Flocculibacter collagenilyticus: one gene and its partner. The protein of the gene in region 1 interacts with the protein of each later gene in a pairwise test. Links are inferred from orthologs where the notes say so. Each region holds a gene or a part of one and is shown on either strand. Other genes may lie near its edges. The genes, in order: rraB and glnB.

Region 1 (12,191 bases):
AGTGATGCCGCTTAATGATACATCGTCACCTGCCGCTTCATGCATTTCACCAACATATTTCACTAACATATTTGCTTGCCAGTTATTAGCGGCAAGACCAAACATCAGTGTTACTTGATGGTCTGGTAAGTAAGGTACCTCGTCACCCGGTGTGATGTTACCCCATAATTCAAACGTTGAATCTAGCGGCTCTTTAAATTCAGACTGAGTATGAGTATAGGTCACAGACCAAGGTAAATCGTAGCTGCTAGTTAGGTTTACAGTGTTTGAAAATGATGCTTCAAGACCGTAAACATCGACTTCTCCGCCATTATATTCTTGATCTAACCGAGCTGAATTCGCGCAGCTAGCAGAGGTTGAAAATGAACAGCTTTCTTTTAAATTCTCAAAGTCGTTGAAAAAGCCAACTAACTCAGCTTTCATCGTGCCATTATTGTAACGACCACCCAGCTCATAATTAGTACTTTTTTCTGGTAACACTTCAGGAGACTGTTTTGGGCTGGTTGGCACATAGCCTTCATGTATGCCTGCAAATAATCCAGCGCTATCTGACAGCTGATAAAATGCTGATACGCTTGGTAGCCATACCCGAGTCGTTTTTTCTAACCAGTCTTGTTCTTGGCCTGATTTCAAATTTTGATAACGACTATCAACAAATTCGCCACGTACACCTGCGGTAACTTCAAGTGCTTGCCATTTGATTGTATCTTGTAAATAGACTGAAATGGCTTCGCTGTGCTCATAATTTTGTGATGTAAATGTGGCTGCATCAGATGCTAATGTCATGGCACCAGATTGCATCGCATAGTTTTCTTCAAAGTGATTACGGGTAATACGATCTTCGTGAAAACGTATACCGGCTTCAAACACTTGCTCAACGCTGTTATGTGCTAAACGATAGCTGGCATCTGACTGTATGCCTTGTGAATAGTATTCGCGGTCATTAGTGCCAACGATAAACTGTTCAGCTCTACTTTCACTGTCTTTTTGGCCAGTTAGTATTTCATAGTAGGTTTGATTAATGCCGTTAGTAGGATCCGCTAAAATATCTTGCAATGTACGAGCGGTAGATTGCGTAGTAGCAGAAAAACCATTTACTTTACGCCATGCGCGCTCAAACTCATTTCGATAAAGGCGGGTAGTCACGGCAAACGTTGACGACGACACATTATGCGTTAACTGGAATTGTTGATGCTCCCAATCCATTAAACCCACTTGCGTTGCTGCATACCGACGAAACGGGTTGGCATCAAAGTCTTGATCAGTTAAGCCCAAGTATGTTTCGTTAGAGGTTTCATCAGCATAGGCGAGTTTTAGCTCGAAATAGTGGGTTAAGTCGTTATTGTCTAATTGGTAGCTCAGCTTAGTCATGATGTCGTTTTTATCAAAACCAGAATCTTCGCTAAATTGGCTGTTGTTAGCGCCGTCGATAGTTTTAAAGCCGTCAGCTTGACTGTGAAGTGCTTCAACAAGAAAGCCAATGTCATTCTTACTAGTGCCTGCATACGCATGAATTTTGTTATAGGCATCAGAGCCAATCGCAAAATCGAACTGCCCTTCAAATTGTCCATTAGTATCTGCCGGTATACTGCGAGTGTTCATGTTAAGTGCACCAGCAACGGTATTTGGGCCATGCTTAATGGCTGACGGTCCTTTAAACACTTCAACAGCGGTCATGCGGCTAACCGTAGGGAAGTAATAAGCCGCAGGAGCAGAGTAGGGGGCTGGACCAATTAATACGCCATCTTCCATTATGGTAATTTTCTTACTACGTTCAGGTGTTACACCACGAAATCCGATGTTTGGACGCAAGCCATAGCCGTCTTCTTGGCGAATATTCACGCCAGGCACATTGGCTAATACGCGGTGGATGTCGTCATACTCAAACGTTTCAAGTTCCATTTCGTCGATTAATGTAGCAGAGCCTGCTTCAGTACGAAGTTTGTTCTCATGTCCAATAATTTGAATATGTTCAATTACCCCAGTAGGGTTTTCCTGTAATTTCGCTTTTTTAGCTTCAGCTTGTTGGGTTGGTACACTTGGCTGTATATCTTCATTTGCTAACACCGGCGAACTAAATATTCCACTTAGCGCAATCGTGATTAATGACAACTTGTGGCGCGATAATGATGATTTCATTAGTCGTTATCTCCTGCTGACGTTTCAGGTAAGTCCAATGCTAAGGTGGTGATAAAAACGGTTTTCAGTTGATCGGTAACATTTTTGACGTGCTGATGAAGGTCTTGCGCTTTTTGCTGATCATTAATAATCATATGCTGAAATGAATGCTCAGCACTATCAATTGCTTCAATTGCAGCATTAATGTTGGCTTGCATCTCTTGAGCAGCATTAGCAGCGTCTGCCGCAATTAAGTAATCATCGAAGCCTAATCCGTCAGTTGCGTTTTGTCGATGACCCAAGAATAAGTGAGAAAAACCAATTAAGTTGTTTTTAATATTTGATAACGCATTGGCGCTTAATGTTGACTCTATATCGTTAATACAAGGCGCTAAATTACAGCTATTGTCTTGCAAACCAATTGGTACGGCCATTTTGGCGTCTTTCGTAACACTATCAATATAAAATAAGCTATCGCTGATATGATTAATAGCGTCATTTGCTGTTGGGAATAGCGTATTACTATTTTCACCTGCACTTGTGAGTTGAGCAGCGAACCCATCTTGAGCCGTCCATTCAGTTAATAGTTCGTTTGCGCTATGTGTTAAATCGTTAGCAACTTCAACCGCAAACGAACATCTTGCCGCTAATCGCTCTGCTTCAGGGCGCGCATTCCAACCTGACGGTGCTAATGCGTCACTGCTACAGCTATGAGCTAAGCTCTCATTAAATAATAAATATTCAAGTGCATCTAAGCCTCGGCGAGTGTCGGTACGGCGTGTGATGTCGTAAGGTACACCGTTTATTTCACCGTTCTCAAAGTGAGCAACATCTTGATCAACAGCGCAGTGTCCAACCAGTGGCCAAGAATAAATTTTATTACGTAGTTTACTGCCGTCAGTTAATAAAGGACCTACTTGCATGACTTCTATTTGTTGCCATGTATTCATGGCATTTTGCCATGATTGCTGCGCGGCTTCTTTTAGCGCTGCAATGTTGTCAGTGTTACTTTTTGCCGCGTCGCAGTATGCAAGTGTTGCACTTACTTGTGCTTCAGTTAACGCTTTGAAGTCAGTAAAAGTGGGGGTAATAACCTGATCGACAATCTGTGTAATCATGGCTTTTTTATCGAAAGTGGTAGTGTTATCGTTGCTGCTGGTTCTAAATTGCGAACCTTCTGAACTACTAGTACTTTCACCGCACCCAGAAATTGCAAAAAGTGCAATTAACGCGATAGAAGACGATTTAACTATCTGATTATTAAACATTCTTTTACCTATAAATCTTCAAGTGTATATGTACGACAAAGGGCGATAGATTAAAAATCTATCGCCCTATTAAGTTATGTATTGATTGAGTTGCTGTTACCAGTTCTCAACATTTTCTGAATCAAATCCGTATGCATCTTGTAATAAAGCACGCGCAGTGATTAATTTTGCGCGGTAAGTTGCAATTGCTTCAGCATTTAATTCTGGCATATCACCAATGAGTGACTGCATAGTTGTATAATTTTCATCAGAAACGGGAGAGTGAGGGTTAAACTGTAAGCCCAATGAAAACCCTTTTAGCTCTGACCAGTGTTTAGCAAGATTTTCATAATTGAAATCGTCACTGCCAAATGCATCATAATCTGCTAATACGTCGTTGATATAATGAACAACCGTTGCAGAAATAGACATTTCCCAGTTACTTAGAGCAATATCGCGCTGTGCTTTAAGCTCGCTCATTTGTTCATCTGTAAGTGCTGTTGCACCAGCATTAGTAATGATTTCACGACCTTTTAAGAACGCGTTCATTGCATTTGCTGTGAAGTCGGTTGCGTTAGTATTGTCTTTCGTACCACGATCACGCTTTGCTGCATTAGTAGAGTTACCGAAGTTGTACTCTGAATTCAGGTCGATCATTGCATCACCATCAGTATCGTGGTGACCTTGCCAATCTTCACGGCCATCTTTTGCGGCAATTTCGTCATCAGAGTAATCTAAATAGTCACGAGCCGCGCCAAAGTAACCAAAACCTTCGTCGTAATTATGCTCTAGTGCGGTGTAAGCTTTACCGTCAACTTGTTGAGTATTGTCAGACAACAATCCTTTGCCTGCAACATCATCATCTAAATAGTCGTCAGCGCCTTGTGAGAATGCAACCGCGCCTAGTAAAAACTTTTGTACTAGTTGCTTTAAATCTTGACCATTAGCCGTTAGGTAAATTTTGTTAATGTCGTTACCTAATGCATCTTGGCGAATAGCACCATCTAAATATGCTTGTGCGTGATCGCCTAACATATCGAAATATAATTCAACGAGTGATTCTGGCGTATAAGCGCCTTTTGCTCCCCAACCTTCAAAGTCTGTGCTCCAGTCTTTATGTTGACCAGTTGCGTCGTTGCCTGCAATTTTACCGCTTAAGTCTTTCTTAGAAGAGGAAATGTCTTTCAGGGTTTTTTGTTTGGTTTCAGGAGAGGCTGTAATTGTAAGAGCACGTTCACCCAGTACTAAATCATATTCTTCGCTGGTCACTTTATATAGTGACATAAGCTTTGCGACAACATCCGCTTTATTAGTAAGCTCACCTGCATCTAAATCGGCTTTCAAGCCAGAAGAAATGTAGTTAGTTAACTCTGAAATTAAAACATGACGAGCAATTTGACCGCTGTAATTTACGCTAGATTCATTGGTGAAATTGCTTGTAAAAGCATATACGTCTAATACGTCTTCAACAGTGATGGTAAGAGTTTTTGTTAAACTATTATTTGCGCTGTCTGTTACAGTTACATCTACATCAACACTATTTGTTTGTTCAAAGTTAAGTGAAGTAGACTCTGCAAGTTTTAGTTCGTTTCCAGAAATAACAAAACGTTCGTCATTTATAGAATAAGTGAATGTGTCAGTGCTGTTTGCATCAGTTGCACTTAGTGTTCCAATCGTCGCTCCAGCTGCATTTTCTGAAACAGTAGCAGATGAAAGTGTGATCGCTGTTGGCGCTGTATTGGTAGGCGTTTCTGTAGCAGGAGTGTCTGATGAAGAGCTTCCGCCACATGCGGTAAGACCAGAAGTAAGCAAAATAACAGTTGTTGCAATCAATGACTTTTTAAATGCTTTCATTGTTTTAAATTCCTAGTACGACGAACGTGTTGTTTTAATCTAACCACTTTATTTTAACGCTCTTCACTATTATGTGATTGTATTGAAAAGATACTCATTAATAATGATATATAGCGCGTTTAATTTTATATAAAGCCGAAATTAGAATACGAATAATTCTCAATTGCGATGGATTATAACAGCATATCAATGAGAATCAATCTCATTAGCATTACTTTACGATAAAAATTTAATCAACAAATTTTCCGCAAGTGCACAAGCTGGATGAATGAGTAATGCGTTGGATTTATTGATAGGCTAAAATACGTTGAGAATGAATAGTCTTTTAATGTTGAGAGAATAAATTGAAAAACGTATTAATTTTACTACTCAGTTTTTTAGTGGCTGCTTGTGCTAGCACGCACCAAAATACCCGTGGTAATGCTGCAAAAGATTCAGCGTATGAAACATCGGACTACAGCAAAAACATATATTATGTACAGCATAAATTGATACCTGACTGGTTGTTTGTAAGCGAAGGAGAGTTTTTTAATGATCTTTTGACCCAGAAAGACGGTCAAATAAGGGGCGCGATGTCAGAGATTATTTCTCCTGAATATGCAGCGGCTGTGCAAATTAGGCCAATAGAAAAATGGGGTGTTGAAGCGGTATTATTTATTTTTCCAAGACCAAAAAGCCCAGCCAATTGCTTTTATACCTTGGCATATTTAGATGATGATAAGCTTCATTATCGAACCTACGAAATGGCTTTAAATTTATATGATGACGAGCTTGTTGGTATTGTAGGAGGCTGGACAAGTGATGGTTCTCATAAGAATTATGGTGGTCGCACCTATCAAGATCATGAAAGCTTTATAGATGATATTTTAAGTCACGTTAAATAATTTCGCTTAAAGTGATTACAAGTTAATATCGAAATTTTGTTTCTCAGCGTACAAGTGTAAGTTAATTGATGTATAATCGCCGCTCAAATTTTTGGAGGATTGTTGTGTTAGCCGTTATACGTTTACTTATTCTTGCTTTATTTTTTGTAATGTCGACGATTGCGATGATGTTATTTTGCATAATAAGGCCATTTCATCGAAACAATGTATACCATGTTGCAAAGCTATATGGTTCGATGCATAAACTTTTTGGCGTTGAGCTTGAAGTGCGTAAACACCCTTCAATTAAAAGCGATGAACAATATGTCTATATTGCGAATCATCAAAATAATTATGATTTATTTACAATCTCTGCGGCGGTTCAACCACGCACGGTAAGTATTGGTAAAAAAAGTTTAAAATGGGTGCCATTTTTTGGTTGGATTTATTGGCTAAGCGGCAACATCCTTATTGATAGAAATAATCGCTCTCGTGCAGCAGGCACCATTTCTCAAGCTGCTAATAAAATAAAAGATAATAAATTATCTATTTGGATGTTCCCAGAAGGAACGCGTAGTTATGGTAAAGGTTTATTGCCATTTAAAACAGGGGCATTCCATACTGCGGTACAAGCTGACGTTGCTATGGTGCCAGTATGTATGAACTCAACCTGCAAACGTATTTCATTAAATAAATGGAATAACGGCAAAGTGATTGTTGAAATGTTAGAGCCGATAAAACTGCCGAACAATGCCAAAGAAAATATACGAGAAATCACCAATCAAACCCATGCACTAATGCACGATAAAATTAAGCAATTAGATGCCGAAGTGGGCATAAAGGAATAATTCCTTAATTTGGGAACTTGTACTACGTATCACTTATAATCAAATGCTCGTATAATAGTGCATGTAAGCTTCTTTTGAAGTGATACTGAATAACACGAATTGAAAATAATAAGGCGCAACCATGCAAGACTGGCAAGAATTTACTGTAAAAATTATTGATGAACTTTTAGAAGATGGAAGCGATCCAGATGCGCTACACACGATTGAGCATCACTTTTCTGCCGAGCGATTTGATATACTTGAAAAGGCTGCTGTAGTGGCATTTAAACAAGGTTATGACGTGGGAGAGCCGGAAGAGTTTGAATTGGAAGATGGCAGCCGAGTGCTAGGCTTTGATATTGTTATTGAACAACCACTTGAAGAAGAGTTAATGCTTGAAGATGTGAATAAACTGGTGCAATTTGCCAAAGAAACAAATATTGAATATGACGGCTGGGGCACATACTTCGAAGATGGTACAAACCAACAGTAATTGGTAAAACTAATCAACCTGCGTTTTCCAAGCGCTCGCCGATTTTTAACCAGTCTGGGCGCTTGGTTAGCACATAAAACGCAAGATAGTCGTATATAGAATGTGCAGCTATTACTACTAACATGCTGTTAATGCTTACATAAATCACACCTAGTACGACTCCAATTAAGCTCGTCAGCAAAATATATACCTTAGAAATAGGGTGTGCTAAACCAAATAATAGTGACGATAAAAAAATCCCAGACATTATACTTAACAGGCTCACCGATACACCTTCTGATAGCATGATTAGCTTGGTTAGCTCTATTCCCAAAAGCGCTACGCCACTTTCTATTCCAATCGTTAACCAATAAAGAAATACGCCTCTAAATAGAAGTTCTTCAGAAGTACCTGCCAACACGGCTAGTAAAACTAGTTGTGGCTGTGAGAAGCTTGTTAGCATTGGCCTAATTGCGCGTACTAACTGGTGAAATGTGTCAGTGAAATTCAAGCTAACGATGAGCAGTAAATACAGAAAAAAGTACATGATAATTGCTACAACAGACCCTAACCCTAACTCAAAAAACCAGTTATCGTTCCACCAGTTAATAGCAGTTGAAGGCCAAAATACTAAGACTAACGCAATTACAAGAATAACGCCTTGCCCAGCAACGGCTTGTAAAAACGGACTCTTTTGCTTTGCTGTTGGAGGGGCAATCGTTGACATGTGTTTTCCAGTTAGTATCAGTATGACTAAGGGTAGTAAAAATTATAAATCCTCGCTTTGTTGTATTGAATAAAAAGCCCTACTAGGGCAGGTTGACCTATAAAGGTCAACACGCCCTAGTAGGGCTTGAAGTTACTTTTCAGTAATAAAAGTTGGATTATTCATAATTCCAGTTTTCATCTATACCTGCGCTGCGGCGATAACCGTATACACCAACATGCCACGTGCCTGCGGCAGGGTTATTGATTACACAAGACTCTTGGTTACTGCTGTTCCATGAGCGGCAATCATAGTTGATGGTTGATGGCGCTGATCCTGATCTTAAATATAAGTCAGCATCGCCACTACCACCTGTTGTTGTAACTGTTAACGTTGATGTGCCAGCAGGTACTTCAATAGTGTGTCTAAACCAATACCCTTGGCTTACACTGATATTTAAGTTGCTGCCACTATCCCCTGGAGTGCCACCAGTACTATATGAGCCAACTAACGTTACCCCTGAATAAGCTGCGTAACCGCGAATCATTACATGGTAAGTACCTTGTTGTGTTGGATCAATATTACAGGTTTCGTTATTACCGTTTCTCCATGGTCTACAGTCATAGTCACCCGTTGTTGGCGCAGAACCAAATTTCACATATAAGTCAGCATCACCTGTGCCGCCCGAGATAGCAAAACTTAACCCCGTTGCATCGGCTGGAACTTGCATTTCATAGCGTTTCTCATCACCTTGACTGCCCGATAAGCCTGTTATAGGTTGACCGTTCACTAAACCATTACTGGGATCAACCAATTCAACAACTTTATTAATTGATGCAGTGTTATTGTCGTTATCAGTGACGGTAAGCGATACAGTGTAGTTACCGTAGGCTGCGTAAGTATTGGATGCATTTACGCCAGTGCCGCTACTGCTGTCACCAAAGTCCCAACTATAACTAACAATATTGCCACCTACATCGGTAGAGCTAGATGCGTCGAAGTTACAGGCTAGTTCTGTGCAATCAAAGGTAAAGTTGGCTACAGGATCGCCAGCTCCGCTATTGTCGATATTTAAAAATACAGCGCTAATTGCTCCCCACTTATCAGAACCGTCTTTAGCACGAACATAAACGATATGCTGACCTTCGCTAAGACTTCCTGTATTGATGGTGCCGTCGAACGCTTCAGTTTTTGAGTTAAAACTGCCGTCACTTGCGTTTAAGCTAAATGCTTGAGCGCCTGCCTCCCAAGGCGGCACATCAATATAGTATTCTGCTTGGGTTAAGTTTTGCGTACCTTCATTACCATTAGCATTACTAAATCGCTGATCGCTTGCACTACCCGTAATGTTAACTGGCGTACCCGCAGGAACGCCAGTGGTAGAGGCATTACCCGCTAAGCTAACTGCTGTAACATCAGGGCCACCTGGTGTTATATAAGGTGTACGGGTTACTTTGGCAGCATAAATCAGTGCTGGTAAATTGTTAGGCTTAATGGTGTTTTCATACGTAGAACAACTTTGGAAGAAGCTAGTACCTAACTCAAAGGTAAATGCCGCTACACCCAACTCAGCATAACTGACCGAATCACTGGTTCCATCAGTTGGATATAAACCAATGGATTGCTGTGGGTAATAGTTATTGAAAAACGCAAATTTACGGCCAAGAGTTTGTAGCTCTATGCCATTAGGAGCAACTTGATTGGTGCCTCCCCAAGGCCATAAAATGAGTTCACTGTAACTGTGTAAATCAATGTGAATACCGCTTGTGTCCATTGGTGCGGGATCGTTCTGATTAGGTCCCCGGCTGTCTGGCCACAAGCTACGAACATAACCTTCAATGGCCTGTGTTTCTGGCTCAGAGCCTGCACTTGGGCCGCGGTAGGTGGCATTACATACATTACCACTTGAGCCGCCCGAGCTATTCCATGTAAATGTAAAGTTTCGGTTTAAATCGGCACCGCGACTGTTACTGTTGGCGCCACAATAGTTTTGGTTAGTATTTTTACGCCAAGAAAGGCCCGTTTCAGCTTTCTTACGGCCGTCTGGGTTTGTTTGCAGCATCAAGTGCACTTCATGGTGATTTAATATCCATGTTGCATCTGCATTTGTTCCGTAGCCATCTATGAGCCAACGTGCAAAGTCTAGAGCGAGTGGCGCTGTCGTATATTCACGCGCATGAATAGCAGAATTGATAAACAGCTTGGGCTTTGTTGTGATGCCATTATTTTTGGTGAGCTTTAATACTTTCATGTCAAAGCCTGTTTGTCCGTCAGACTTTTCCCAAGAATCACCAACATCTGTCCAAGTAGCTAATGTAGGGTTGTTACTGGCAATGGTTTGCGCTGCTGCAAAGCTCTCTTCTACCGTTTCATAACATGAGTAACCGGGAATGCCAGCGGTAGGTGTAATGCTGCTGTCGGCAGCAGCGATGTTTTTTTGAAGCTCGGTTAATCTTAAATTCCGATTTTTAATAAATGTATGAGCGATTTCGAACCGAAAACCAAACTTACTTAGTTTTAGTTTTTCTTCGTCGCTTAATTCTAAAATTAAATAGCCTTCTTCATGATTACTTTCAAGCAAAAATGAATGCAAGCTGATTGCAGCTTTGCGCGCCGTGTCCATATTGGGATAGTACGCTCGATAAATATTTTGCTGGGCTTTTTCTTCTTCCATCAGTTGTTGGATATCTGCGGGTTCATTAGCAACACTCGCTAACGGAATGCCTGCCATGCTACCAAAACAAATTGAAACAATGGCTGCTCTAACCTTGTTCATATATTTCACTTCCTTCGTTATTTTATTTATTAGAAATTAGAGCGTGTTGAGCTTTGCTGTATTATTTTTTATTCAATACTCATCGCACTTTTGTAACGTGCTGGCCGTTAGTTTTGATAAATCAAACCTCCAGCCTGCAATACAAGATCAATGCGATTAAATTGAATGTTTTTGGCAGCGTGTTAGTGTCAACCGCTCTATTATTTTCGCTCAATTGTGATACTGAGCTAGGAAAGCTTAGTAACAAAAAAGTAACAAAACAAAGTTTTGCATGAAAAATAATCAAATAAATTTTAATGGCTGTTAAAATTTATGAATTTGTGTATATTTGTCTGAAATTTATAGAAAAAGCGAATAAGGATATATTATGACGCATTATGATGAATATAAGGTGATCCACGTTGTTGAAGGTGGTTGTGGTACTCTTTTACTTGGTTCAAGTGGATTGCCACTTAAAAAGCTAGAAGCAACGCTAAATGCTGAAGCTGCTGATGGCTGGCAAGTTGTGTTTCAGGTGTTAGAGAACAAGCGCTTTATGTTATTTTGGTCTAGAGAAGCCGTCATTGTAACACTTGGACGAAAGTATGGTTAAAAAGCTAATTCTGTTAGCTATTAGAAAATATCAAACAACAGGTGGCTCGAAACAGCACTTTAATCTTGAATGCAATTTTGAGCCAACTTGTTCTGAATATACGTATCAAGCCATTAGTCAATACGGCGTATTGGCTGGTGTAAGTAAAGGCTTACAGCGCATTAAGCGGTGTAATGATCCTGACTGTATTCATAAAATAAACGACCCGCTGGTTTAAAGGATATTAAGCATGGATATTGATTTGTTGAAAATGGAAGAAGATCAGCTTCGAAAAGAAATCGCAACGCTGTCTGATGAACAGAAGCGTATTTACTATCAAATTGAAAAAAGCCAAGTAAAAGATCCCGATACTTATGCTGTTTTGAACTGGTTTTTTGTAGCAGGACTACATCACTTCTATTTGGGAGAGAATGGCCGTGGCATGATTAATGTTATTGTGATGTTAGTTGGACTCATCACGATTAGTAGCTTTGGTATTTGGATTATTTTGAGCATTTTTATTTTTGAGCTACCCCAGTTATTTAATAGTCAAAAAATTGTGCAGCACTATAATAACGAAGTGATGAAATCTGCCCTAGAAGAATGTAAAAAGATGCATTCAGGGATCGCTCGATCTGCCTCACATAGTCATTATCATGACTAACCATCTTCATGAACAATTTCAAAAGAGTAATAACCAGCAATGGCTTAAAATTATAGCTGTTTCTTTACTGGTTATTACTATCGCTATTTATCA
Region 2 (12,425 bases), 1.8 Mb from region 1 along the record:
AACATGTCATTGTTCGAGTGAATGATAGAGGACCATTCCATAATAATCGTGTTATCGACCTGTCTTATAGTGCGGCCTATAAATTAGGCATGCTTAAAACTGGAACTGCGGAAGTTAAAATTGAAGCACTGCCACGGAAACAAGTTATGCACGCACGCACGAACACTTCCAAAGTTAAAGATGATACTCTTTCGCAAGTAGCCGCAACCCAAATACCGCAAGCAGACGCGGTCCCTAAAGTACCTAAAAAGATTAATAAACAATATTTTGTACAAGTTTTTGCGTCGCAAAGTGAACAAAAAGCAAAAGATACTGCCAAAGCTATCGCGAGTTTATATCAATTGCCTGCTATTTCACAAACTCATGACGGATTATTTAGAGTACGGATTGGGCCACTTGATGCTGAACATAAAGCGCAAAAAATAACACAACAACTTAAACTTAATGGCTACGAACATGCTTTCATGCTTTACAGCGTCAACTAGCTGAAAGATAATGGCAGGTTTCGTAGCACACTCGCTAGATTTCAACGAACACTAAACAAAGAAAGAATATTTCGACATTATGAAGAAAATTAAATCAATTGTTACAGGATTCATCTCAGGAGTACTACTATCTGGTGCACTGTTAAGTACCTCTGCTAGTGCACAAATAGTTACACCTGCTGCACCTAGCGTTAATGCTAAAGGCTTTATTTTAATTGACTATTCTACTGGTAAGGTGATTGCCGAAGAAAATGCTGACACTCAACTAGCACCAGCAAGTTTAACTAAAATGATGACCAGTTATATTATTGGGCATGAGATTAAAAACGGGAATATCTCAGGCGATGATATGGTCACTATCAGTGAAAACGCATGGGCTAAAAACTTTCCTGACTCATCCGTAATGTTCATCGAGGTAGGTAAAGAAGTGTCAGTTTCTGACTTAAACCGCGGTATTATCATCCAGTCTGGTAATGATGCATGCGTCGCGATGGCAGAATATATTGCAGGTAGTGAAGGAGCATTTGCTGACTTAATGAATGCCCATGCAGCAAGACTGGGCATGACGGCAACAAACTTCGAGAACAGCCACGGCTTATCTTCTCCAGAGCACTATACTTCACCACGTGACATTGCTACGTTAGCAAAAGCATTAATTCGTGACGTACCTGAAGAATACGCTATTTATGCTGAAAAGTCGTTTACTTACAATGGTATTAAGCAATACAACCGTAATGGATTATTATGGGATAAAAGCTTAAATGTAGACGGTTTAAAAACAGGTCATACTAATGAAGCTGGCTATAGCCTTGTAACTTCTGCAACTAAAGGCAATATGCGTTTGATTTCAGTGGTAATGGGCACGGGCAGCGAACATGCGCGTAAAACTGAAAACAGAAAATTACTAAACTATGGTTTCCGTTTCTTTGAAACAATTACACCGTACCAAGCAGGCCACGAATTTGCTCGTCAACGCATTTGGATGGGCGACAAAGAAGAAGTAGCACTTGGTATCCTTGAAGATACTCCAATTACCATTCCTCGTGGCGCTAAAAAGCACCTTAAAGCAAATTTTAAATTAGATAAAACCCTTGAAGCACCTATTGAAAAAGGCACCGTAGTAGGAAAGTTATACCTTCAACTAGAAGGTGAAGATGTTGCTGAGTATCCATTGGTTACACTGCAAACAGTGAATGAAGGCAGTATGTTTAGCCGATTAGTCGACTATATTAAGCTTCAGTTTGTGAAATAACACTTAATATTAAACCCGAGCTTGTCTCGGGTTTTTTCTTTCTCAACAAACTACCTGTTCATACTGTTACTGCCTCTACATATAACCAGAATCAATATAGATAGTGTTTCTAGAATAGAATTATTATCTGTATCTATGATAAAATTCGCGCCACTTTTCTATTTGCTGCCTTCTTCATTAGAAGGTATACGTTATAGTTAATGAATAAAGTATTTTTTAGTTAGCTATAGTCCAATAATATGAGGCCAATCTAGCAATGTCCAAAGAAGTTAAAGATACCAAATTTGATGAATATTTGGATTTTCCTTGCCAATTTACCTACAAAGTAATGGGGTTAGCCAAGCCTGAGCTGCCAAACTTAATCATAGAAGTGCTTCAAAAACATGCACCGGGTGATTATGCCCCTACTATTAAGCCTAGCAGCAAAGGAACATATCATTCAGTTTCACTTTCAGTCACCGTAACAAGTAAAGAGCATATTGAGCTTATTTATAATGAACTAAACAATATTGATATTGTTAGAGCCGTGCTTTAATAGCGCTTAATCGCAGTAATTTATAGGCTTATATGTTAATTACTAATCGCTTAGTTGTCAGAGAGCTAGGACAGCAGGATTACGAACCTGTTTGGCATGCCATGCAACACTTCACTGATAATAGAGGTGATGAAACCGTTGATGAAATTTGGCTCGTTGAACATAATCCTATCTTTACTCAAGGACAAGCAGGTAAAGAAGAACACTTACTAGCAACTGGCGATATTCCCGTGATTAAGGTTGATCGTGGTGGTCAAGTTACCTATCACGGTCCCGGACAGCTTGTTATCTACTTTCTATTAGACCTTAAACGGAATAAGCTAGGTATTAGGCAGCTCGTGACCCATATAGAGCAAGCAATCATTGAGATGCTGCAAGCGTATAATATTAATGCTGAAGCAAAATCTGATGCGCCAGGCGTATATGTTAATAATAATAAAATAGCTTCTCTAGGTTTACGCGTTCGCAAAGGTTGTACATTTCATGGTCTAGCGTTAAATGTGGATATGGATTTAGCGCCCTTTTTACGCATCAATCCGTGCGGCTACGCCGGTATGCAAATGGTTCAATGTAAGGAACTGTCAGGCCCAGAAACAGTTCAAGACGCACAACAGCAACTGGTAAAAACAATCGCAGACCAGTTAAATAAAACAGAATTAATCAATACTACAGGGTTAATAGAACAAAATGACTAAATCAGCACGTATGCAGCCAGGCGAAAAACTTCGCGATGCAGATAAAATGGCGCTCATCCCAGTTAAAGTGCTAGCAACAGAAAAAGAAGACATGTTACGCAAGCCTGACTGGCTAAAGATAAGGCTTCCTAAATCAAGCGAGCGTATCGATCATATTAAGCAAACCATGAGAAAGCATGGACTGCACTCTGTATGTGAAGAAGCATCATGCCCAAATTTACCAGAATGCTTTAATCATGGTACTGCTACCTTCATGATTTTAGGAGACATTTGTACTCGCCGCTGTCCGTTTTGCGATGTTGCACATGGCAGACCATTACCGCCAAATGCGGAAGAGCCTGAAAAGCTAGCGCTCACCATTAAAGAAATGAAGTTAAAGTATGTTGTGATCACATCAGTAGACCGTGATGATTTACGGGATGGTGGTGCTCAACACTTTGTCGATTGTATTAATGCAATTAGAAAACATGCTCCAGAAACTAAAATTGAAATTTTAGTGCCTGACTTCAGAGGCAGAATGGACAAAGCGCTAGACATTTTAAACACAAGTCCACCAGACGTGTTTAACCACAACCTTGAAACTGCACCACGTTTATACAAAAAAGCTCGCCCTGGTGCCGACTATAAGTGGTCACTTGAGTTACTGCGCCGCTTTAAAGAAGCTCATCCCACTGTAAAAACTAAATCAGGCTTAATGGTTGGGTTGGGTGAAGAAAACGAAGAAATAATTGAAGTATTAAAAGATCTTCGCGAACACAATGTAGATATGCTTACTATCGGACAATACTTACAACCTAGCAAGCATCACTTGCCAGTGACAAGGTATGTGAGCCCAGCTGAATTTGATGTATTTAAAGAAGAAGCTGATAAACTTGGTTTTCATCAGGCAGCATCAGGCCCATTCGTCCGCTCAAGTTACCATGCTGATAAGCAGGCAGCAGGTGAAGAAGTAAAATAACTGACTAGCGAGCCTAAGGTAACATTACTTTAGGCTCGATGTACTTTTCTGAAAAGACATAAGAGACTCTCTCGAAATTGCTTACTTGCAGATCAAGCTTCAGGCTATTAACCAGCTATACTCAACATAATCAAGCTATTTAGCACTCTCAGTAATAATATGAATAATTTACAAAAGGCGACATTTGCTGGCGGCTGCTTTTGGTGTATTGAAGCGGCTTTCAATAAACTAAAAGGTGTTAAAAGCGCAATATCGGGTTATATTGACGGTGACCTTCCAAACCCTACCTATAAAGATATATGTACAGGGCAAAGCGGATATGCAGAAGCGGTAGCGATAGAGTTCGACGCTAGCATGATTGATTATGAAACCCTGTTAAAGATTTTCTTTACAGTGCACGATCCTACGCAAGTCAACAAACAGGGTTACGATGTTGGTACACAGTACCGCTCTGCAATTTACTATCATTCCGATTCACAAAAGCATCTCGCAAAACGTATGATTGAAGACTTGAATCAGCAAAAAATCTGGCCGCTACCGATTGCTACCACAGTAGCTCACGCCAGCCAATTTTATTCAGCAGAGAGCGAGCACCAGCTTTATGCAGTTAATAATCCCAACCAGCCATATTGCCAATTAATCATTAACCCTAAATTAGAAAAGCTAAAAAGTGCTTTTCAAGATTATATTAAATAGAGGGAGTAATAGGTTACATTTACCTAGTTAACTCAATTGGAAGAAGCTTTATAATAAAGCTTCTTCATCTTCTTCAGACGTTCGTATACGCACTACCCGCTCAACATCATAAACAAAAATCTTACCATCGCCGATTTTCCCTGTATGTGCTGTATTAGCAATAACCTCAACACAGCGATCGACAGTCTCTTCAGTTACTACAATATCCAGTTTAACTTTAGGCAAAAAGTCCACCATGTATTCAGCACCTCGGTAAAGTTCTGTATGTCCTTTCTGTCTACCAAATCCTTTAACTTCTGTCACTGTCATGCCTGCAATACCAATTTCAGCTAACGCTTCCCGAACATCGTCTAATTTGAACGGTTTGATTATTGCTTCTATTTTTTTCATCATTAGCCTCGAGGTAATTTATATAAAATAATTTAAACAAATCCATGTTTATTATGGCGAAATACTACCATAAGCCATTATATCAGCGCCATAATGCTAGCTATAAATTAGCATGCGTGAGCACTTCTTCCTCCACTTTTATAATGATAGAATCAAATACCTATAAACAGAAAAAATTAACATAGGTTGTTATACATGAATCAGCAATCAATCGTGGCTGAAATGAAGGTATTACCTGATATTGATCCTAATTTTGAAATTCAACGCCGCATCGACTTTATCAAACAACAATTACTCAATGCGGGCCTATCAACTTTAGTGCTCGGTATCAGTGGTGGTGTAGATTCCTCAACCTGTGGAAAGCTAGCGCAGTTGGCAGTTGATCAACTCAATCAAGAAAAGAACAGTAATAACCATCAGTTTATTGCTGTTAGGTTGCCTTACGGAACGCAAGCAGATGAAGAAGATGCACAAGCTGCAATTTCGTTTATCAAACCTACACACACTATGACGGTTAACATTCAACAAAGCACAGACCAAATGCACGTTGAAGTACTCAATGCATTGCCACCAGCGTTACGAGCAAAGAAAAATGATTCGGATATCGATTTTGTAAAAGGCAATGTCAAAGCGAGAGCACGTATGATTGCACAATATGAAATTGCAGGCCTGACTAACGCCTTGGTGCTAGGTACTGATCATTCAGCAGAGAATATTACTGGTTTTTATACTAAGCACGGCGATGGTGCCTGCGATCTTGCACCTCTATTTGGCTTAAATAAAAGACAAGTACGTTTACTTGCAAAAACATTAAATGCGCCAACTCCGCTTATTGAAAAAGCACCAACAGCTGACTTGGAATGTTTGACGCCATCCAAAAAAGATGAGGAAGCATTGGGGATTAGTTACGATGAAATCGATGACTTCCTCGAAGGTAAAAACATTTCAAAACAAAGTAGCGAAAGATTAATTTCGATCTTCAACAAGACACAGCATAAACGCCAACCAATACCAACTATTTATGATTAGCGATTATGTTTTACTTAATCAATAGATGGAGTATATCCACATGAAGAAAAACGGTTTTACATTATTAGAGGTGTTAGTAGTTGTTGGCATAGTTGGCATTCTCGCTTCAATCGCATTACCAAATTTAAGCAGCTTTTTAGAATCAAATCGCGTTGAAAACAAGTTACAAGAACTAAATAGACTATTCGCATATGCAAGAGGCGAAGCTATTAGTGGAGAAACATTCGTTACTGTCTGCCCTTTAGTAAACAGGACTTGTACAAATGATTGGAGCAAAGAAATTGTTGCCTTTATAGATGATAATAATAATCAAACAAGAGAAGCCAACGAAGCCGAGTTGCGCGTTAGTGGGCCACTGAACAGCAATGACTTTCTACAATTTGCTAATGCGGCTTTAACATATGAATCTAGAGGAATGCTAGCCAATAATGATGCTGGCGGTAGGTTTATTTACTGCCCTTCCTACAAAAATAATATAAATTCACGCTCACTCGACATTACCCCACTAACTGGTAGAGCAACAATTAGTGACAATACTGTTACTTGTAACTAATGTGGTTATGAGTTAGTCTAGTTTAGCCGCATAGTAGGAAGCTATGTGGCTTATAAATAAACATATCATGGAGGATAAATAATGACTAAGAGTAGTCACGCCTTTACTTTAGTTGAATTATTAATTGTTGTTACAATATTAGGCATTCTTGCTAGTGCCGCACTTCCCAGCTTTAACAGTATTTTAGAGTCAACCCGAGCAGATAATAAAACATCTGAACTAACACGATTACTTTACTTTGCCAGAGCTGAAGCAATCTCATCTGAAAATTTCGTCACGCTATGCCCCCTTCAAAACAATGCATGTGTAAATAATTGGAATTTAGAGATAGTTGTTTTCAACGACATTAATTTAAACCGAACTATTGACGGCAACGAAAGGGTATTAAGGGTAATATCGCCTATTCCATCACATGACTTTTTACAACATCCTTTTAGCTCAGTCAGTTATGATGCAACTGGTATGCTGGCCAATAGAATGGGCAGTTCTTTTAGGTATTGCCCTGGTACTAAAAACAGCCAATATGCTAGAAGAATCATTGTCTCATCACATACTGGCCGAGTTAGGTATTCTGATGAAGATACAGAGTGTAGATAACCCGAACTCGGGTTAAATAATTATTACAATTATCAGCTGTGAGGTTTTTATGCGGCATATATAAAAACCTCCTCAAAAACCTTGATTAATAAGGTATGAAGCACTTTATTTAATAACTCAATGCTCTGTGTTTTTGTCTAGCTTCTGCGATGAGTACAAAATAAATTTACCATATAAATCTGTACACTCAACAACATCCACAACTTTATGGCGTTTACCATTTAGTTCTATTGAAATAGACTTACCAAATTGCTTTTTAATCAGCTCATCTTTGCGAAGCTTATTCTTTTCCATACCAGTAATAATGGCTTCTTCTTGGGAGCTAAGTTTTACATGACATTTATAATGGCTCCTTTGAGTAACATCTTCATTACTAGCAAAGGCGATGGAGGTGCAAATACACACAAAAGATATAAAAAATACGTGTAATTTCATTTATCGCTCCCAGCAATTATTATTTGTTGCGCTACCGTTATTAGCCGACTTTCTTCCAATATTATCTATGGTAAAGATTTTACAATCGCTATCTGCAGCAGCTTGGCTTCCTAAGGCTTTTGCTTGAATAACAAATTCCTGATCTATATCCTGAGCATCCGTAACTACCGAGATACTGTAATATCCACTTTCAGTAATAAATGGGTCAGCCGGATATCCAAGTTGGGTTAAATCTGTTGTATAAGTTCTAAAATCTGCAAAAAACTGCTCTTGCATATTAGCTGCTGATATCAACTCTATCATTGCTTCAGAACGCCTATTTTGCGAGACATAATCAACATAACTCGGATATGCAATACTCGCTAAGATCCCCACTATCGCTACTGTCACCATTACCTCTATTAAAGAAAAGCCGAGTACAACTTTTTTACTCTTCATTATCTTGCTCCATTTTCTTCAACATATAGGTATGCGCGCTGTGTAGATATTGTCACTCCGCTAGCCTCAAGTAAGTCACATTTATCACCAGTACACTTCGAGTCAGGCTTACCCTCAACCTCAATTCCATCAGCAGGCACCGCTAAGTACACTTGCCCTTTTTTACAGTCTGCTCCCGTACATTCAGGTACCACTATCTGAGGCATATCAGGAATACCCTGAACTGTTTGAGGAATTTTGATTTCAGTAAATAAGCGAGTGCCCATATTTAAATCAAACGCATACATACTACCTGCTGGTTTATAAACGCACTCCCCTTCTTCCAACTGATCTGCTGGCGCATAACTATTGAAATATGCTTTCCCCCCCAATACAAATGAAGGTGATAAAGACTTTTCTTTATTAGCCAGCGGATAATACCAACCTTTCAATTGACTAAACTCCAGCATTTTCTCTTTCATCTGCACTTCATCATCAATTTCAAGAGTAAGCTTTCCTCCAGAAAGTTTATTAAGAAGTAAGTCATTAAGCCTTATTGGCTCAAATGTTTCATCATCGGCTAATGGCTGTGCTAACGTTCGAGTATCACGTAATACAAACAAATAATCATTTACACCAGAAGCAAGAGGGCGGGCTCGATTTCCTGAGCCTATTACCACAGCATCATAAGGCTGCTCAGCTCTTGTTATCGAGGTGTTGCCATTAATTGTGACTTCTCTGGTTGCAGAAAAGAAAGAACGAGCAATTGCCGGTTCGGAGAAGAAACGGCGATCATCAGCGGGAAATTCACTTGCATCACTTCCTAACTCAGCAAACTTGTAAACCTTCCATTTAGACTTATCTACATCACCAATGTCAGCCCTCCATACGTTACCTCCCGTATCAGAGAAATAAAGCCTGTCTGTGTAACCGTCGAAATCTGCATCAAATGGACTAATACTAGAGGGGATACTATGCTCTCCTTCAAACTTAATGTTTGCAGACTCTTCAGGGGTTAGTTTCCATAACAAATTACCGGAATCAGCATCAACCATATAAATACCACGCCCAACTGAGTCAGGTGCTTTTACATTCAAAACATCGCTACTCGTACTATAGCCAGCGCCAAAAACTAAAATCGGTTTTGCGTTACCATTTTCATCTACATTAATCGGATGATACATCACATAAGGTTTAGACCAAGTTTGACCAAGCTCTTCAAAGTCCGAGCTGTTACTGTTTATTATCCACTTTATTGTCGGGCTGTCTGGTTTAGATAAGTCCAGCGCATAGTAAGAGCTTCCACCTCGGCGCATACCTACAAAGGCCCACACTGTATCAGTGTCTCCATTAATAACACCGTCACCATTTTTATCATCTACAAATACGGCAGGAGTACCATCAACACCGTATACTTTTCCATCAGAAGGATAATTATGTTTAAGTGTTGAAATATTAGGAATCAATTCAAATGGCATTAACGCCCACTTCTCTTCGACTGTTGTGTCGTTATCCTTAAACATGTGTAAAAAGCCAGCATTAGTGCCCAGTATAATTCTAATATCTGCAGGACTACCGCCATAATTAATAACTAAAGGCTTTGCGTGTAGCGGGTCGCCTAAAATATCCTGCCTATTTTTAGAAGTATCACTACCGTCAACATCCTTTCCTTTAGCCCAGTTTAAGTAATAATCAATCTGGTTTTTATCTATATTCATTAATTGAGCAAGTTGATTTTTATTCCCAGCAATATTTTTAAGATTATTGAATGTAAAATCCACTAAAGAAGTACCATCATTACTAAATAGTTTTCGGGAGCTTTGGTTCACAAGCGCTTGATTAACTCCACCCTCTTCTACTGTATTACCATCAGCTTTGCTACCCACAGTCCAAAATGTTTTTGCTTCAGGACTTATCGTACCATCAGCTAAAATTGCATCCTGCGTACCGGTTTGATCAACGATTTTCGTTCCACTAATCTTTAGCTTTTTAAGATTACCACGCCATCTTGAACCTTTATCAGGTTTAAACATCGCATAATATAAATAATCTAAAGTTCGTGTCGGATCGGTTGTATTAACAGCAACACCTGGTGATGAGAACGTCCCATTTACTTTGGAAATATTAGCGATTGCGGATTGTAGAGCATTTTGTAATTTAGTAGGTGAAGTTACTGGATAGTACTTTCCGCCTCCACGTCGAGCGGCCTCTTCAAGCATGTCGCCAGCAGCAGTAATAACTGCCTGGCCAAATCCAACTGTATATAGCTTGGCTGTCTGCGTACCTGATAAGTTTGGATTAATGTCTTCTGTGTTTAACCACTCAGCAAATGCAGGAATAAATGTACTATCTTTACCGTCTGAGAAACTACTTTTGTCTGAATCCGATAACCCTGCAACACTTTTTATTAAACTATTCGCGTTCTTGTCTCCTGTCGGCTTTCCGTCAGTTATCATCACTATATAAAGTTCATTCTTACATGACGAGTAAGGTGAAATATAAGCACCTTTATCTTCTGCGGTTGTGTCTCTAGCCGGTGAAGGATTAGATAGCGCCTTCCCATATAATAAGCTCTTACCTGCAAAGTAACGATAGGCTTCATATAGCGATTCACACAATGGAGTTCCACCATCTCCGACAGTTTTGTTGAGCTTGTTATCAATCATGTCATCCATTTCATCACTGTCTCTACCTTGAATTTTAGCAATAACTCGGCCACCATTACTGCCTTTATTGAAAATTTGTAAACCAAAGTCTGCAGAGGGTGTAGTAGCAAAAAGCCCTTCAATGGTTCTTTGCGCTATCTCCATCTTAGTTTTATTTACTAAACCTAAGTTAGTATTGAAATGCCAACGTAAGTAATTAGCCGTATATAAAGTGGTGCTTTCCCCTTCTTCTAAGCCTGCAGCTTTTGCCGCTGTCAGCCCTGAGTCACCCGCTTCAAAATAGACCGGGTTTAACGCATCCCCTTTCCCATTTACAGGGTAACCATTCAGTAAACCGTTATTATTAAAATCTTTCTTTCCTGAGTTATCTTGATTTTTTCGATCAATATCATCCCAACACTCAACAACACCTTCACCGGATAAGCCGTCATAGCTTGATATATTCTGCCATCCACCTGTATTGCCGTTAAACTTATATTCTTTTACTTTCCCAGTATAATAGCCATACTTGGTTAAATACGTATTAGAAGTGTTACACGCTAAGTGCTGCCCACTAAAACGCCTTTTTTCTGAACTACTCGATGGGTTGGGCAACTCTTCACTACCTAATGCACCTTTAATATAAAAGATTGCGTTAGAGTCATTATCCGCTCCCCCTAAAGATGGATACACTGTTTCTGGATCATAGAATGGCTTAACCTGTACTATTCCACCATGCTGCGCAACAGCCATACTTCCAGAAGTATCTAAAATAACTAACACCTGAGGCCTAGAACTTCCCCTTAGTGCTGCATCACCCAAATAAATTTCAATATCATCAGCTTGAGTACTTACCGACAACACAGTTATCAATGAAGCAAGAAAGAATATAAATTTTTTCATAAGACTAGTTCCCAAACTTTAATAGACGTTGTATAGCACCAGAAGTTACTGCAACCTGCTTATTGTCTCGTTTACCAAACGTGGTAGCAGTGCGAATGCGCAAACGGTTACATTTGATCCCAATGTTTCCCGAGGTAGCATCTTCAGCTCTACGAGTAGGACACCCAACAGCTCCCTGACGCGCGGTATCCCAATTAGCGATCGCTGTGGTCCCACTGAAACTGTGCTGCTCATCAAATGATCTATCTATATATTCGGCACCTCTTAGGCTGGCAAAAATACTACTACTGGAAGCGTTTATAAAAACCTCGTCATTTGCACCTAATGCGATATTTTCAGCTTGAGCGCGCTCCTCAAAAGCCTGAGATATTTTTACATCTGTCGCACTATTACTCATTAGCGCCCCTGCAATGCCCGACAGTACAACTAGCATTAACAAGGAAGTAACTAATACAAAGCCGCTTTGATTATTGTTATGTCTCATACCTATCTCCCGAACATCACAGCTGTGCATTTTCTATTTTAATGGTAGAACTGAACAACATGCGTCTAAAATTATCGCCATTGCCAGACACTGTTTCGTCACCTAGCTGATATGTGATGTTATTAGTGTAATTAGGATCTTCTGCAATTGCTCTTACTAACAAAAACACCCTAACGTTCAATACTTTACTTAATTCTCCATTGGGTAATAATCGACCTTCCCAATCTTCTCTCATCATTGCCGATGAAGGCATATATGTATTCACTGCCCCGTCACCTGTAGTATCAATACCAAACATAAAGCGCATACGCTCAACGCCTGGCACTAAAAAACGGCGATTAAACTCACCAT

The links.
Region 2: the proteins of rraB (region 1) and glnB interact in binary tests that used the Escherichia coli proteins (3 or more experiments, as listed by UniProt). The link is inferred for Flocculibacter collagenilyticus from one-to-one orthologs.

The regions. Positions count from the first base shown.
Region 1 is NZ_CP059888.1:1,112,668-1,124,858, forward strand. What follows is about bases 5,973-8,726. They hold rraB (ribonuclease E inhibitor RraB), read left to right. Parts: upstream 5,973-7,051; coding sequence 7,052-7,402; downstream 7,403-8,726. Other genes in these bases: HUU81_RS04935 (hypothetical protein), read left to right, coding at 5,973-6,103; HUU81_RS04940 (1-acylglycerol-3-phosphate O-acyltransferase), read left to right, coding at 6,208-6,930; HUU81_RS04950 (CPBP family intramembrane glutamic endopeptidase), read right to left, coding at 7,416-8,108; HUU81_RS04955 (M14 family zinc carboxypeptidase), read right to left, coding at 8,266-8,726. Outside these bases: HUU81_RS04920 (TonB-dependent receptor family protein), read right to left, coding at 1-2,139; HUU81_RS04925 (imelysin family protein), read right to left, coding at 2,139-3,386; HUU81_RS04930 (DUF4856 domain-containing protein), read right to left, coding at 3,483-5,219; more of HUU81_RS04935, read left to right, coding at 5,564-5,972; more of HUU81_RS04955, read right to left, coding at 8,727-10,863; HUU81_RS04960 (DUF4177 domain-containing protein), read left to right, coding at 11,231-11,455; membrane protein insertion efficiency factor YidD, read left to right, coding at 11,448-11,672; HUU81_RS04970 (TM2 domain-containing protein), read left to right, coding at 11,685-12,098; HUU81_RS04975 (M48 family metallopeptidase), read left to right, coding at 12,091-12,191. UniProt on the Escherichia coli protein: Globally modulates RNA abundance by binding to RNase E (Rne) and regulating its endonucleolytic activity. Can modulate Rne action in a substrate-dependent manner by altering the composition of the degradosome.
Region 2 is NZ_CP059888.1:2,942,986-2,955,410, forward strand. Bases 3,341-6,328 are described here. They hold glnB (nitrogen regulatory protein P-II), read right to left. Parts: upstream 5,012-6,328; coding sequence 4,670-5,011; downstream 3,341-4,669. Other genes in these bases: lipA (lipoyl synthase), read left to right, coding at 3,341-3,925; msrA (peptide-methionine (S)-S-oxide reductase MsrA), read left to right, coding at 4,085-4,621; nadE (ammonia-dependent NAD(+) synthetase), read left to right, coding at 5,207-6,040; HUU81_RS13105 (GspH/FimT family pseudopilin), read left to right, coding at 6,081-6,328. Also shown: HUU81_RS13065 (septal ring lytic transglycosylase RlpA family protein), read left to right, coding at 1-485; HUU81_RS13070 (serine hydrolase), read left to right, coding at 565-1,737; DUF493 family protein YbeD, read left to right, coding at 1,994-2,272; lipoyl(octanoyl) transferase LipB, read left to right, coding at 2,305-2,967; more of lipA, read left to right, coding at 2,960-3,340; more of HUU81_RS13105, read left to right, coding at 6,329-6,593; HUU81_RS13110 (GspH/FimT family pseudopilin), read left to right, coding at 6,675-7,190; HUU81_RS13115 (TapY2 family type IVa secretion system protein), read right to left, coding at 7,308-7,625; HUU81_RS13120 (type IV pilin protein), read right to left, coding at 7,626-8,063; HUU81_RS13125 (pilus assembly protein), read right to left, coding at 8,063-11,590; HUU81_RS13130 (hypothetical protein), read right to left, coding at 11,595-12,074; HUU81_RS13135 (PilW family protein), read right to left, coding at 12,091-12,425. UniProt on the Escherichia coli protein: P-II indirectly controls the transcription of the glutamine synthetase gene (glnA). P-II prevents NR-II-catalyzed conversion of NR-I to NR-I-phosphate, the transcriptional activator of GlnA. When P-II is uridylylated to P-II-UMP, these events are reversed.